3 regions of the Bacillus sp. VA13 genome follow, and region 3 is predicted to be linked to each of the others. Evidence: riboswitches for the same ligand, from Rfam matches in the RefSeq annotation. Region 3 holds a riboswitch; each other region holds the start of a gene.
The links. Region 3 has a riboswitch for S-adenosylmethionine ahead of AC0C66_RS09315 (5-methyltetrahydropteroyltriglutamate--homocysteine S-methyltransferase). Riboswitches for the same ligand answer to the same signal wherever they lie in the genome.
Positions count from the first base shown of each region.

Region 1: linked by a shared signal. The riboswitch ahead of metK (methionine adenosyltransferase) and the one ahead of AC0C66_RS09315 (5-methyltetrahydropteroyltriglutamate--homocysteine S-methyltransferase) in region 3 are both predicted to bind S-adenosylmethionine.
Region 2: linked by a shared signal. The riboswitch ahead of AC0C66_RS14015 (bifunctional homocysteine S-methyltransferase/methylenetetrahydrofolate reductase) and the one ahead of AC0C66_RS09315 (5-methyltetrahydropteroyltriglutamate--homocysteine S-methyltransferase) in region 3 are both predicted to bind S-adenosylmethionine.

Region 1 is NZ_JBVQPP010000001.1:1,532,607-1,537,143, forward strand. It holds gene asnB (asparagine synthase (glutamine-hydrolyzing)) at 1-1,132, opposite strand, end outside; gene metK (methionine adenosyltransferase) at 1,281-2,483, opposite strand; SAM riboswitch class I at 2,651-2,789, opposite strand; gene pckA (phosphoenolpyruvate carboxykinase (ATP)) at 2,987-4,537, shown strand, end outside.
Region 2 is NZ_JBVQPP010000003.1:395,071-399,607, reverse strand. It holds gene AC0C66_RS14025 (GNAT family N-acetyltransferase) at 1-414, opposite strand, end outside; gene AC0C66_RS14020 (GNAT family N-acetyltransferase) at 420-869, opposite strand; gene AC0C66_RS14015 (bifunctional homocysteine S-methyltransferase/methylenetetrahydrofolate reductase) at 960-2,798, opposite strand; SAM riboswitch class I at 2,889-3,006, opposite strand; gene AC0C66_RS14010 (YajQ family cyclic di-GMP-binding protein) at 3,114-3,605, opposite strand; partial or broken gene AC0C66_RS14005 (CvfB family protein) at 3,704-4,537, shown strand, end outside.
Region 3 is NZ_JBVQPP010000002.1:215,600-220,136, reverse strand. It holds gene AC0C66_RS09325 (hypothetical protein) at 1-252, shown strand, start outside; gene AC0C66_RS09320 (LURP-one-related/scramblase family protein) at 429-917, shown strand; SAM riboswitch class I at 984-1,090, shown strand; gene AC0C66_RS09315 (5-methyltetrahydropteroyltriglutamate--homocysteine S-methyltransferase) at 1,175-2,308, shown strand; SAM riboswitch class I at 2,377-2,483, shown strand; gene AC0C66_RS09310 (5-methyltetrahydropteroyltriglutamate--homocysteine S-methyltransferase) at 2,561-3,697, shown strand; gene AC0C66_RS09305 (3-hydroxybutyrate dehydrogenase) at 3,749-4,522, opposite strand.

The DNA of each region.
Region 1 (4,537 bases), on a different contig from region 3:
GCTCACGGTAAATGTTATATCCGCCGAAGAGCTCATCCGCACCTTCACCTGATAAAGCAACCGTTACATGTTTTTTCGCTTCTTTTGCAACAAAGTACAACGGAATCGCTGCAGGATCAGCAAGCGGATCATCAAAATGCCATACGATCTTCGGAAGCTCGTTCATGTATTCCTCAGGCGAAATGACTTTACTGATATTTTCAATGCCAAGTGCCGCTGCAGTTTCTTTCGCTACATCGACTTCACTAAAGCCCTGCTGTTCAAATCCGACAGAGAATGTTTTTAAGCTTGGATGAAATTCCTTCGCAACGGATACAATAAAGGAAGAATCAATTCCGCCAGACAGGAATGAACCGACAGGAACGTCACTTCTCATATGAACGTTTACAGAGTCATAGATCGCGTCTCTGACTTCTTTCACAAGCTTATCTTCTTCAGTCTGAACTGGCTTAAAGTTCGCTTTGAAATACGTTTTGAATGTGATATCGCCGTCCGGGCGGATTGTGAACTGTGAACCCGGCTCTACTTTTTTCACATTGGCATCAAGCGTGTTTGGTTCAGGAACGAATTGGAAAGACATGTACTGCTGCAATGCCTCTTTATCTATTTCAATATCATTCTGAGCAACCATTAAACTTTTTCTCTCTGAGGCAAAATAAACCTGATCATTGATCGTTGTGTAGTACAACGGTTTAATGCCGAATGGATCTCTTGCTCCATAAAGCACATGATCGTTTTTATTCCAAATCAGAAAGGCAAACATACCGCGGAGTTTGGACGCCGCTTCTTCTTTGTAGTGACGGTAAGTCGCAAGAAGAACCTCTGTGTCCGAATCCGTGTTGAATGTATACCCCTTTGCTTCAAGTTCTTCTCTCAATTCAATATAGTTATAGATTTCTCCGTTAAAGATAATCCAATATGTTTCATCTTCATATGATAAAGGCTGTCCGCCATTTTCTACATCAATAATGCTGAGCCGTCTGAATCCGAATCCAACGTGCTCATCATGGAAATATCCATCACTGTCAGGACCGCGGTGAACGATCATTTGGTTCATTTGTTTGATTAGTTCTTCTTGATCAGCGGTTTGAGCTAACGGATGCTTGTTAAAAACCCCGACAAATCCACACATAGTATTGCCTCCATAATTAAAATTGTCATCATTGAACCCCTATTTATAGACGCTGTGAATAGTATTTGGTTTCACGGTTATGTAAAAAAATAAACATGAATACAACGTGAAAAAGGGAAAGCCGCTTAACGAGTAAGCGGCTATAAAGTTATTCTCCTAACGCTTCTTTACGCAGCTGCTCCGCTTTGTCTGTACGTTCCCACGGAAGATCAACATCGTGGCGTCCAAAGTGGCCGTACGCAGCAGTTTGTTTGTAGATCGGACGGCGTAAATCAAGCATTTTGATAATGCCGGCAGGTCGTAAATCAAAGTTATTGCGAACAACTTCAATCAGTTTTTCCTCAGAAGCTTTACCGGAACCGAATGTGTTGATTGAGATTGATACAGGCTGTGCAACACCAATCGCGTAAGCAAGCTGTACTTCGCAAGAATCAGCAAGCTCAGCCGCAACGATGTTTTTCGCAACGTATCTTGCTGCATAAGCCGCAGAACGGTCTACCTTCGTTGCATCCTTACCTGAGAACGCTCCTCCGCCGTGGCGCGCATAGCCGCCGTAAGTATCAACGATGATTTTGCGTCCTGTAAGTCCCGCATCCCCTTGAGGGCCTCCGATAACGAAACGTCCTGTAGGGTTGATGAAATATTTTGTTTCTTCATCAATCAGCTCTTCAGGAACAACCGGATTGATAACATGTTCTTTAATGTTGCGCTGGATTTGCTCAAGCGTAATTTCAGGGTGGTGCTGAGTTGAAATAACAATCGCGTCAATGCGGACAGGTTTGTTATTTTCATCGTACTCAACCGTTACCTGTGTTTTGCCGTCAGGGCGAAGGTATGGAAGAATATCTTCTTTACGGACTTCACTCAGGCGGCGGGCTAATTTATGAGCAAGTGAAATTGGAAGAGGCATAAGCTCTTTCGTTTCGTTGCACGCGTAACCGAACATTAAACCTTGGTCACCCGCACCGATCGCTTCAATTTCTTCGTCGCTCATTGTGCCTTCACGGGCTTCAAGCGCTTGGTCTACACCCATTGCAATATCAGCAGACTGCTCGTCAATTGATGTTAAAACCGCACAAGTTTCCGCATCAAATCCGTATTTCGCACGTGTGTATCCGATTTCTTTAATGGTTTGGCGAACCGTTTTCGGAATGTCAACATACGTAGATGTTGTGATCTCTCCGCTGACAAGCACCAAACCAGTTGTCACAGACGTCTCACAAGCAACACGCGCGTTAGGGTCTTTCTTTAAAATTTCATCTAAAATGCTGTCAGAAATCTGGTCACAGATTTTATCCGGATGCCCCTCCGTAACAGATTCTGATGTAAATAAACGACGATTTTTACTCATGATTTGCTTCCTCCTGCACAAGGCCTCCCGAAAGACCTTGTATATATGATACGGAACTCGCTCCCTCTTATACAATGTAACGTTATATTAGAGAATGTTAATTGGCATATTTATGAAATAAAAAAACCTTTTCCATCGAGGAAAGGGTTTGGTCTTTGTGCCTTTCACTCTTATCGCTCAAGGAATCATACAACCTTGCAACAGGTTAGCACCTTGGTTGTCTCACACAGTTGAACATAATAAATAACAGAGAAACCGGTTGCTGGGCTTCATAGGGCCTGTCCCTCCGCCAGCTCGGGATAAGAGTATCCGCTCAATGAAATATCTTATCGTAAAAGGGTTTGCAATGTCAATATGATTCAGAAGAAATAGGCACCTATATCGAGGGAAAACATTGGAAAACGCACACACAAAAAACAATAAATAGTATAGACTATTTGAAAATATATGTTATACTAATTCACAATTAGCAAAACACAAAAAACGATAAAGGAAGGTTTCATATGAACTCAGTTGATTTAACCGCTGATTTACAAGCCTTATTAACAAGCCCAAATGTGCGTCATAATTTATCAGCAGCACAGCTTACAGAAAAAGTACTCTCCCGGAACGAAGGCATTTTAACTTCCACGGGTGCTGTTCGGGCGACAACAGGCGCTTATACAGGACGCTCACCTAAAGACAAATTTATCGTGGAGGAAGAAAGCACGAAAAATAAGATCGATTGGGGGACGGTGAATCAGCCGATTTCAGAAGAAGCGTTTGAGCGGCTGTACACGAAGGTTGTCAGCTATCTGAAACAGCGAGATGAGCTGTTTGTTTTCGAAGGATTTGCCGGCGCAGATGAAAAATACAGACTGCCGATCACCGTCGTAAATGAGTTCGCATGGCACAATTTATTCGCAAGACAGCTGTTTATCCGCCCGGAAGGCAATGATAAGAAAACAGTTGAACAGCCGTTTACCATTCTTTCTGCTCCGCATTTCAAAGCGGATCCAAAAACAGACGGCACACATTCCGAAACCTTTATTATTGTCTCTTTCGAAAAGCGGACGATCTTAATCGGCGGAACAGAGTATGCCGGAGAAATGAAGAAGTCCATCTTCTCCATTATGAATTTCCTGCTCCCTGAAAGAGATATTTTATCCATGCATTGCTCTGCCAATGTCGGTGAAAAAGGCGATGTTGCCCTTTTCTTCGGACTGTCTGGAACAGGCAAGACCACCCTTTCAGCCGATGCTGACCGCAAACTGATCGGCGATGATGAACACGGCTGGTCTGACACAGGCGTCTTTAATATTGAAGGCGGATGCTACGCCAAGTGTATTCATTTAAGCGAAGAAAAGGAGCCTCAGATCTTTAACGCGATCCGCTTCGGGTCTGTTCTCGAAAATGTTGTTGTGGATGAAGATACACGTGAAGCCAATTATGATGATTCATTCTATACCGAAAACACGCGTGCGGCTTACCCGATTCATATGATTGACAACATCGTGACACCAAGCATGGCAGGCCACCCTTCAGCAATTGTATTTTTGACGGCTGATGCATTCGGAGTCCTGCCTCCGATCAGCAAACTGACGAAGGAGCAGGCGATGTATCATTTCTTGAGCGGTTATACGAGCAAGCTTGCCGGAACCGAACGCGGTGTGACATCTCCTGAGACGACGTTTTCCACATGCTTCGGCTCACCGTTCCTGCCGCTTCCTGCTCACGTCTATGCTGAAATGCTCGGCAAAAAGATCGATGAACACGGCGCAGACGTTTTCTTGGTCAATACCGGCTGGACCGGCGGCGGCTACGGTACAGGCGAGCGCATGAAGCTTTCTTACACGAGAGCGATGGTCAAAGCAGCGATTGAAGGCAAATTAGAGGATGCAGAAATGATGACTGACGATATTTTTGGCCTGCATATACCGGTCCATGTTCCTGGCGTTCCTGATCATATCCTTCAGCCTGAAAACACGTGGAGCAACAAGGAAGAATACAGAGAAAAAGCTTTCTACCTCGCAAATGAATTCAAAGAGAATTTTAAAAAGTTCGCACATACAGAT
Region 2 (4,537 bases), on a different contig from region 3:
TTGCTTTTCAATCGGTTGAAAACTGTGGCAGCTGTACTTTCGGACTGAACCCGCTGTTTGAAAACCCGCTTTCTCATATAGCGGCAAACCTTCTTTTGTGGCGCAAAGCCTGATGGCGGTGCTTTCATCCGTTTTACTGATACACGCGTTTACCATCCGCCGCCCGAGACCGAGCCGTTTGTATTCCTTGTCTACGATGACGAGTCCGATAGAGGCAAGACGGCCAAACAAAAACAAGCCGATGCAGGAAATAATGTCTCCCCGGACATTTTGATAACCGAAAAAACGCCCCTGTTGGACAAGCAGTGCCAGCTCTTGTTCGCCATAATCCGGCCACCCGGCTTGCCTGCAAAGCCGCAATAGTCCGGAGGTATGTTCTTCATGAAGCTCAATCAGCTCATCCATTACCTTCATACGGGTCACCTGCTTGTTCCGAATGTTTTGTACATGACAATATGAGTGCCAATGCCGGGAATCTCAAACGGTTCGCCAAGTTCCTCCCAGCCAAGCTTTGCGTAGTAGCCTTTGACATGTTGTCTTGCATTGCACCAGACCGCCTGTACGCCTCTGTCTGCCAGTTTTTGTTCCGCATATTTGATCAGCGTGCTTCCGGCTTTTTGATCACGATATCCTTCAAGCGTCGCCATGCCTCTCAGCCGATATGCAGGGGATTCCGTTAATAATGGCTGATTTTGAGGGGAAAAAGAAGCGATGCTGATCAGGGTTCCTTCATAAAACACACCGAGATGAAAGGCGCCTTCCGCATGATCCTGTTCATATTTGCATTGTTCGATGGATTGATGGGGACGCAGGATGCGGTGCCTGATGTCGTATGTATCTTCCGCAGAAATGGTTTTAACTTCGAGCATGATGTTCCTCCTCATAAACTGATTTTCTTTATCGTAACATGAATAACGTTGAAAAAGACCGCCCGATTGGCTCAGACAGTCTTCTAGGTATTAATGCAAATAGATATTTTGACGCTGCTCATCTTTTTGCTGAATGTACGAAGTGAGCTCGGCGGTTAAGTCAGATCTGAGAAAAGGCGTAATCAAGTAGATGCCGTTAAACAGCTCGCATGCCGTATCCAACAGGGAGCGTGCAATCGCAAGGCCTTCCGCTTTTTGTTTCTCTTTATCCTCGCCGGCGAGGGCCATTTTTTCGCGAATAGAGTCAGATAGCTTAATGCCCGGAATTTCATTGTGGATGAATTCAGCATTTCGGCTGCTTGTGAGTGGCATAATGCCGATATAGATCGGTGTCTTCAGATGCTTTGTTTCGTTATGGATATCGACAAGCTGCTGCTCGGAATAGACAGGCTGTGAAACGAAATAATCGGCGCCGCAATCTATTTTTTTCTCCAGCCGTTTTACCGCTTTATCCAGATGGCGGACATTAGGATTAAATGCGGCGGCGACTGAGAAATTCGTTTTCTTGCCAAGCGGTTTTCCAGACAGGGACAGTCCTTCGTTGAATTGTTTGATCAGCCTGATTAAATCAAAGGATGTTAAATCATACACAGACGTCGCACCCGGAAAATCCCCGATTTTAGAAGGATCGCCCGTAATGGCCAGCACGTCATTCAGCCCTAACGTATCCAGACCCATTAAATGTGACTGCAAGCCGATAATATTTCGGTCACGGCATGTAATATGGACAAGAGAGCGCATATCGAGCTGTTGCTTCACAAGGGCGCCGCAGGCAACATTGCTGATCCGCGGAGTAGCCAGGGAATTGTCAGCGAGGGTCAGGGCGTCGATTCCCGCTTCTTTTAATTCAGCAGCAGCAGACAGAAATTTGTCGAAACTCAATTTTTTCGGCGGGTCCAGCTCTACGATAATGGAGCGTTTTTCCGCTGCGATCTCATTCAGGCCGGGCTCTGTCCGCTCATGCTGAACAGAAATGAATTCCTTCGCCCGGGTTTTGACTTCTTTTTCTGTAATCGGAGCAAGCCCGCCAACCGCTTCTGCCATCGCCTGGATGTGATTCGGCGTGGTGCCGCAGCAGCCGCCGATAATCCGCGCGCCTTGCTTGCGGAATTCTGACGCGCTGTTTTGAAAATACGTGTCGTCTGTTTCATAGACGAGCCGGCCTTCTTCAAGCGAGGGAAGACTGCTGTTCGGATAAACTGATAAGAACACGTCATCAAAAATCGGCACTTCGCTAAGCGCTTCAATCATGTGATAAGGGCCGAGCCGGCAGTTAATGCCGACGATATCAGCTCCGAGATCCGCGATCGATCGCAATGCTTCAGAAAGCAGTGTTCCGTCCTGCAGTACGCCTTGCTCATGCATGGAGACATTCAGCATAATCGGAAGGCCAGTCTCTTTGCGCGCGATTTTTAGCACTTCACGGGCTTCTTCCAAATCATAATACGTTTCTAACAGCAAGCCATCTGGCTCTTCATGCAGCAGCAGGTACAGCTGCTCGCGAAAGCTGCGTTTGATTTCGTCAAGGCTGTACGCGTTTTTATTAAAGGTACGGATGCCGCCCATCGTCCCCAGCACGTACGCATCGCCTGCTGAAGCCCGCGCGATTTTTACCGCCTCCTGATTCATTTTTTTGATGTCATCCTCAAGCCCGTGTCTGGATAATTTAATATAATTGGCCCCGTACGTATTTGTTTGAATGATGTTGGCTCCAGCCTCAACGTACGCTTTATGTATGCGCTGAATTTCCTCCGGCTTTGAAATGTTGAGCTCCTCAAAGCACCTGTCAATGCCATAGGAGTAGAGGAGCGTCCCCATGGCGCCGTCGCCAATTAACACCTGTTTTTGCAAATCTTCTAAAAGTCCCATTGTTTGCCTCCTTTATTCACATTCAGCAAGGAAAAAAGAGAAATAAAAAAAGTCCTCTTAAGAAGAAGACTTTGTCAGTGATTTTGTCTCTTCTTATCTTCCAAGCTGTTCGAGCTTGCTGGATTTAGCACCTTGGTCATGGCTGATCGCCATTACACCGGTTGCTGAAGCTTCGTCGGGCCAGTCCCTCTGCTTCTCTTGATAAGAACGGATATAAAATTTTCGTGTTCAGGAAGTGCCCTAAAGATGCCTGGCATTTTCCCTTTCTCCAAATTTACCGAAAATAAAGACAATAATCAATAGGATTCAGAAAATTTATCTGAAATTTATAAATTGAACGTCAATTGGCAGATCCGCGCCCCGCACTGCTGTGATAATCTGCTGCAGGTCATCCTTGTTTTTTCCGGTGACGCGCACTTGATCATCCTGCACTTGAGACTTTATTTTCAGTCCGGAGTTTTTGATGATGGTATTGATTTTTTTGGCGTTGTCCTTGTCAATGCCTTGAACAAGTTTTGCACGCTGGCGCACCGTTCCGCCTGACGCGCTTTCAACCTTGCCGTAATCAATGTTTTTTGTCGGCACGTTTCGTTTAATTAATTTACTGACCAGTACATCTTTCAGCTGGCTTAATTTAAATTCGTCATCAGAAACGAGGACAAGCTCCTCTTTATCTAAAGAAATGTCGCTTTTGCTTCCTTTAAAGTCATAGCGTGTGCTGATTTCTTTCAGTGCGATTTGAATCGCATTTTGCACTTCGGGCAATTCCACCTTTGATACAATATCAAATGAACTTTCTTTTGCCATATGAAAACCTCCATAACATTTAACTTATGTGTTGATTATAGTAGAATAAAGAGAAACTTCCAACAGAACAAAGAATCAATTTGTGATGATTGGAAAAAATGTTAACAGAATCCGCAGAAAAATAAGCGGAACAGGAAGGACGATAGCATGAGACCAGGGCAGCAATTAACCTTGAGTATAGATCACCAAACTGACTTCGGTTACTTTTTAACCGACGGAGAAGATACGATTCTCTTACATAACAGTGAAATAACTGAGGATATCGAAGACAGAGATGAGGTAGAGGTCTTTATATACGTGGACCAGCAGGAAAGACTTGCGGCCACGATGAAAATTCCGGTCATCAGCGCTGATGAGTACGGCTGGGTCGAAGTGGTGGATAAAGTGGAAGATATGGGCGTTTTCGTTGATGTCGGCTTATCTAAGGATGCGCTTGTTGCAACTGAGCATTTGCCGCCATACGAGGATGTCTGGCCGCAAAAAGGGGATAAGCTCTACTGTATGCTGAAAGTGACGAACCGGGGGCGCATGTTTGCGAAACCAGCGCCTGAAGATATCATCAGCGAACTGTTTACCGACGCTTCAGAAGATCTGATGAATAAAGAGCTGACAGGTACGGTGTACAGATTAATCGCAACGGGTTCATTCATCATCACAGACGACGGTATCCGCGGTTTTATCCATCCGTCAGAAAGAAAAGAGGAGCCAAGACTCGGCTCAAGAATCACGGGACGGGTGATTCAAGTAAAAGAAGACGGTTCAGTCAACATGTCGCTGCTTCCGAGAAAACAGGATGCATTGTCTGTAGATGCCGAGTACATTCTGACGTATATGAGAACAAGAAACGGCGCTATGCCGTATGGCGACAAAAGCCAGCCTGACGATATCAGAGAACGTTTTAATATGAGCAAAGCCGCCTTTAAACGTGCGCT
Region 3 (4,537 bases):
GATTTAGAATTTTTTGAATACTTTTTGACATTTTATCCGTACAATAGAGAATACCAAAACTTTTTTTGGGAGGTATGTAAAATGATCCTATTTATTATCATCGCATTATGCGGCTATCTTCTTTTTTCTTTCAGCAAGGACAATCGCCGCAAACCGCAAAAGACAAGCCCTCTGCCAGCAGCCGCACCTCATCACAACAACCTAATCGACCTTGACGCCATCCGCCAAAAACGCCGGATGCCTCTTTCCTAATCCTATATTTCAAACGAAAAGGCTGCTGAATCATGCAGCCTTTTTCAATTTTAGAAACATTTATTACTCGGGAAAAACAATCAGCAGGGTTTCTGATCACTAGATTTGGAACTTGAAACCTTTTTGCCGCCTGTCCGTAATCTCTTACAAGGCAAATCCAAAAGGAGACTTCAGCAATGATCGAATTATTTATGAAACAAAAAATGTTCTCGTTTAAAGATGCATTTCACATTTATGACCGAGATGAAGAAGAGACATTCAAGGTCGAGGGCCGGTTCTTTTCGTTAGGAGACTCGCTACAAATGACAGATTCATCCGGAAAAACACTCGTTTCCATAGAACAAAAAGTAATGTCTGTATTGCCGCGATACGAGATTTCAATTGGCGGGAAAACAGTTTGTGAGGTGGCAAAGAAATTAACGTTTTTTAAACCAAAATTTGAAATTTCCAAGCTCAACTGGGAAATTGACGGTGACTTGTGGAAGGATGAATTTCAACTGACGGACGGGGAAAATGTCCGGATGTCAGTGAGCAAAAAGTGGCTTAGCTGGGGGGATTCCTATCATTTGCAAATTGCAAACGAGGAAGATGTGCTGATCTGCACAGCCATTGCTATCGTGCTGGATATGGTATTATATGACGACGAAGATGAAAGTATTTTCTAAAAAGGTGTTGACAATTGATCCAAAAGTAATAATATTAAGATAATTAAAATCTGAATATGAAGATGTACCTTATCAAGAGAGGTGGAGGGACTGGCCCTATGATACCCGGCAACCGCTGTTTCAAACAGAATGGTGCTAAATCCTTTAGAACATTGCGTTCTTGCAGATGAGGCGGAGATTTGATCATTCAAGCTCTTCCTTACTCAAAGGAAGAGCTTTTTTCATGCACAACACATTTCAGAAAAGAGGCGAATGACATGGCTCAACAAACAAATGTTGCAGGACAAAAAACAGAAAAACAAATCAAAGCTCCTTTCCGTGCCGATCATGTCGGCAGTTTACTGCGATCTGCTCCGGTGAAAGAAGCCCGGCAAAAAAAAGCGGCTGGCGAGATCACTGCGGAACAGCTTCGTGATATCGAAAATCAAGAGATCACCCGCACTGTGGAAAAACAAAAAGAAATCGGTCTCGATGTGGTAACAGACGGGGAATTCCGACGTTCCTGGTGGCATTATGATTTCCTGGAAGGGCTTGACGGTGTGGAACCGTTCATCCCGGCTGAAGGGATTCAGTTCCATCATGCGAAAACAAAAGCACGCAGCATCAAAGTGACGGGAAAACTCGATTTTACGAGCCACCCCGCGCTTGCCGATTATCAATTTTTACATGAGACTGCCGGTGACGCGACACCAAAGCTGACGATTCCGAGCCCGAATATGCTGTTTTTCGGTGAAAAAGCCGATAAAGGGATTTATGACGACCAAGAGGAATACTTTCATGATCTGGCCCAAGCGTACAAAAAAGCAATCAAAGCCTTCTATGACGCTGGATGCCGCTATCTTCAGCTTGATGATACGTCATGGTCTCTCTTCTTTGAGGAAAAAGGCAGAGAGGTCGTCCGAGCGCTTGGCGGCGATCCAGAAACATTGCCTGCCTTATTCGCCAAAACGATTAACGATGCAGTGGCAGATCGGCCTGATGATTTAGCAATCACGATGCACATTTGCCGCGGCAACTTCCGTTCAACTTGGGCGGCATCTGGAGGCTATGACGCTGTAGCGGAAACGATTTTGGATGGCTTACATTTGGACGGCCTGTTCTTGGAATACGATGATGACCGCTCCGGTAACTTTGATCCGCTCCGTTTCGTGAAACGCAAGGATCTGCAAATTGTACTCGGTTTGATTACATCGAAATACGGCGAGCTTGAAAATCCTGAGGATGTGAAGCGCCGAATCAATGAAGCGGCGCGCTTTGTCAGCCTGGATCAGCTGTGCCTCAGCCCGCAGTGCGGTTTCGCCTCTACAGAAGAAGGCAATCTTTTGACAGAGGAGCAGCAATGGGCGAAGCTGCGCCATGTGATCGACATCGCCAACGATGTGTGGAGATAATCTATCATTGACAGAAACATAAAATGTGTGAATAATAGATACTATCAGAAAATTTCATAAAAAGGTTTTCCTTATCAAGAGAGGTGGAGGGACTGGCCCTGCGATACCCGGCAACCGCTGTTTAACAGAATGGTGCTAAATCCTTTAGAGCAATGATTGCTCTTGAAGATAAGGTTGAGATTGTCATACAAGCTCTTCCTTATCCAAAGGAAGAGCTTTTTTATATTCGAATGGAAAGAAGGAATGGACAACATGCCACAACAAACAACACCCGCAGAACAAAAATCACTTCAAAGAAAAAAACCGCCGTTTCGCGCGGATCAAGTCGGAAGCCTGCTGAGATCTGAGCCCGTTAAAAAAGCGCGGCTGCAAAAAGCGGCCGGCGAGATTACGGCTGAGCAGCTTCGCCAAATCGAAAACGATGAAATCACCCGCATTGTGGAAAAACAGAAGGAAACCGGCCTGAACGTCGTGACAGACGGTGAATTCCGCAGAGCGTGGTGGCACTTTGATTTCCTTGAAAACTTAGATGGCGTTGAGCCGTTTACTCCTGAGCAGGGCATTCAATTCCATAACGTACAGACAAAAGCACGCGGCATAAAAGTGACCGGTGATATCGACTTTTCAACTCACCCAATGCTTGAAGATTACTCCTTTCTCCATAGCATTGCCGGTGACGCGACACCAAAGATGACAATCCCAAGCCCGAATATGCTGTTTTTCCGCGGAAAGCTGGAAAAGGATGCATACAAAAACGACTATCACCTTTTCCAGCACGATGTATCCAAAGCATATAAAAAAGCGATTCAAGCGTTTTATGACAGAGGCTGCCGCTACCTCCAGCTTGATGATACAGCATGGGCTGTTTTCTTATCTGAAAAAGGCTTAAAACAAATCGAAGCGTTCGGAACAACGCCTGATGAGCTTCGCCAGCTGTTTGCGAAATCCATTAACGACGCGATTGCAGACCGTCCGGATGACTTGACCGTAACAATGCACATTTGCCGCGGCAACTTCCAGTCCACTTGGACAGCGGAAGGCGGCTATGACGCAGCAGCCGAAACCATTTTTGACGGCTTGAACCTGGACGGGCTTTTCCTAGAGTATGATGATTCACGCTCAGGCGGATTTGAACCACTCCGTTATGTGAAGCGCTCTGATCTTCAGCTTGTCCTTGGCTTAGTGACATCTAAATTCGGTGAGCTTGAACATCCAGACAATGTAAAACGCCGTATCGAAGAAGCGTCCCGCTATGTGAGCTTAGACCAGCTTTGCCTCAGCCCTCAATGCGGATTCGCTTCAACTGAGGAAGGCAACAAGCTGACTGAAGAACAGCAATGGGCGAAGCTGCGCCATGTGGTTGAGATCGCTAACGATGTTTGGAAATAAGCAAAGAAAAAACACACTTGATTCCCTGGCGGAGCAAGTGTGTTTTTTATGTTATTGAGCGGTATAGCCTCCATCAAGGACGACAGCCTGCCCGGTGACACCCTTCGCTTTCTCGCTTGCCAAAAACACCGCATAATCCGCGATTTCCTTGACGGAAAGCAATCGTTTTTGCGGCACAAGCGGAAAAATGACCTGTTCAAGCACGGAGTCGTAAGGGACATTTCTCGTTTTCGAAAGATCGCTCAGCTGATTGCGGACAAGCTGTGTATCGACATAACCCGGACAGAGCGCGTTGACTGTAATGCCGTGGGGCGCACCTTCCAGCGCCCCCACCTTTGTCAGTCCAATGACGCCGTGCTTGGCACTATTATAAGCGGATTTCCCCGCAAAGCCGACTAAACCATTAACAGATGCGATATTAATAATTCTGCCAAACCGCTGTTTTTTCATGATCGGAAAAACATGCTTCATCGCGATGAAGGGCGCCGTCAGCATAACCTTGATCAGCTGTTCAAAGGTTTCTGTCGGAAACTCTTCAATCGGGGCGACGTGCTGAATACCGGCATTGTTCACCAAAATATCCAAGCGGCCGTATCGTTTTTGGATGGCGTTTACCGTATCAGCGACTTGCGCTTCCTTTGTCACATCACACGGAATGGCTGCTGCGTCAAAACCTTCTTCTGCAAGCTTGGAAGCGGTCTTTTCGCATGCTTCCTGATGAAGGTCCGAAACGATGACGCTAGCGCCTTCACGGGCGAATTCCCTCGCGATTTCGAATCCGATTCCGCCGGCTGCCCCAGTCACCAAGGCGACTTGTTTTTTCATGTCAAACACCCTCCC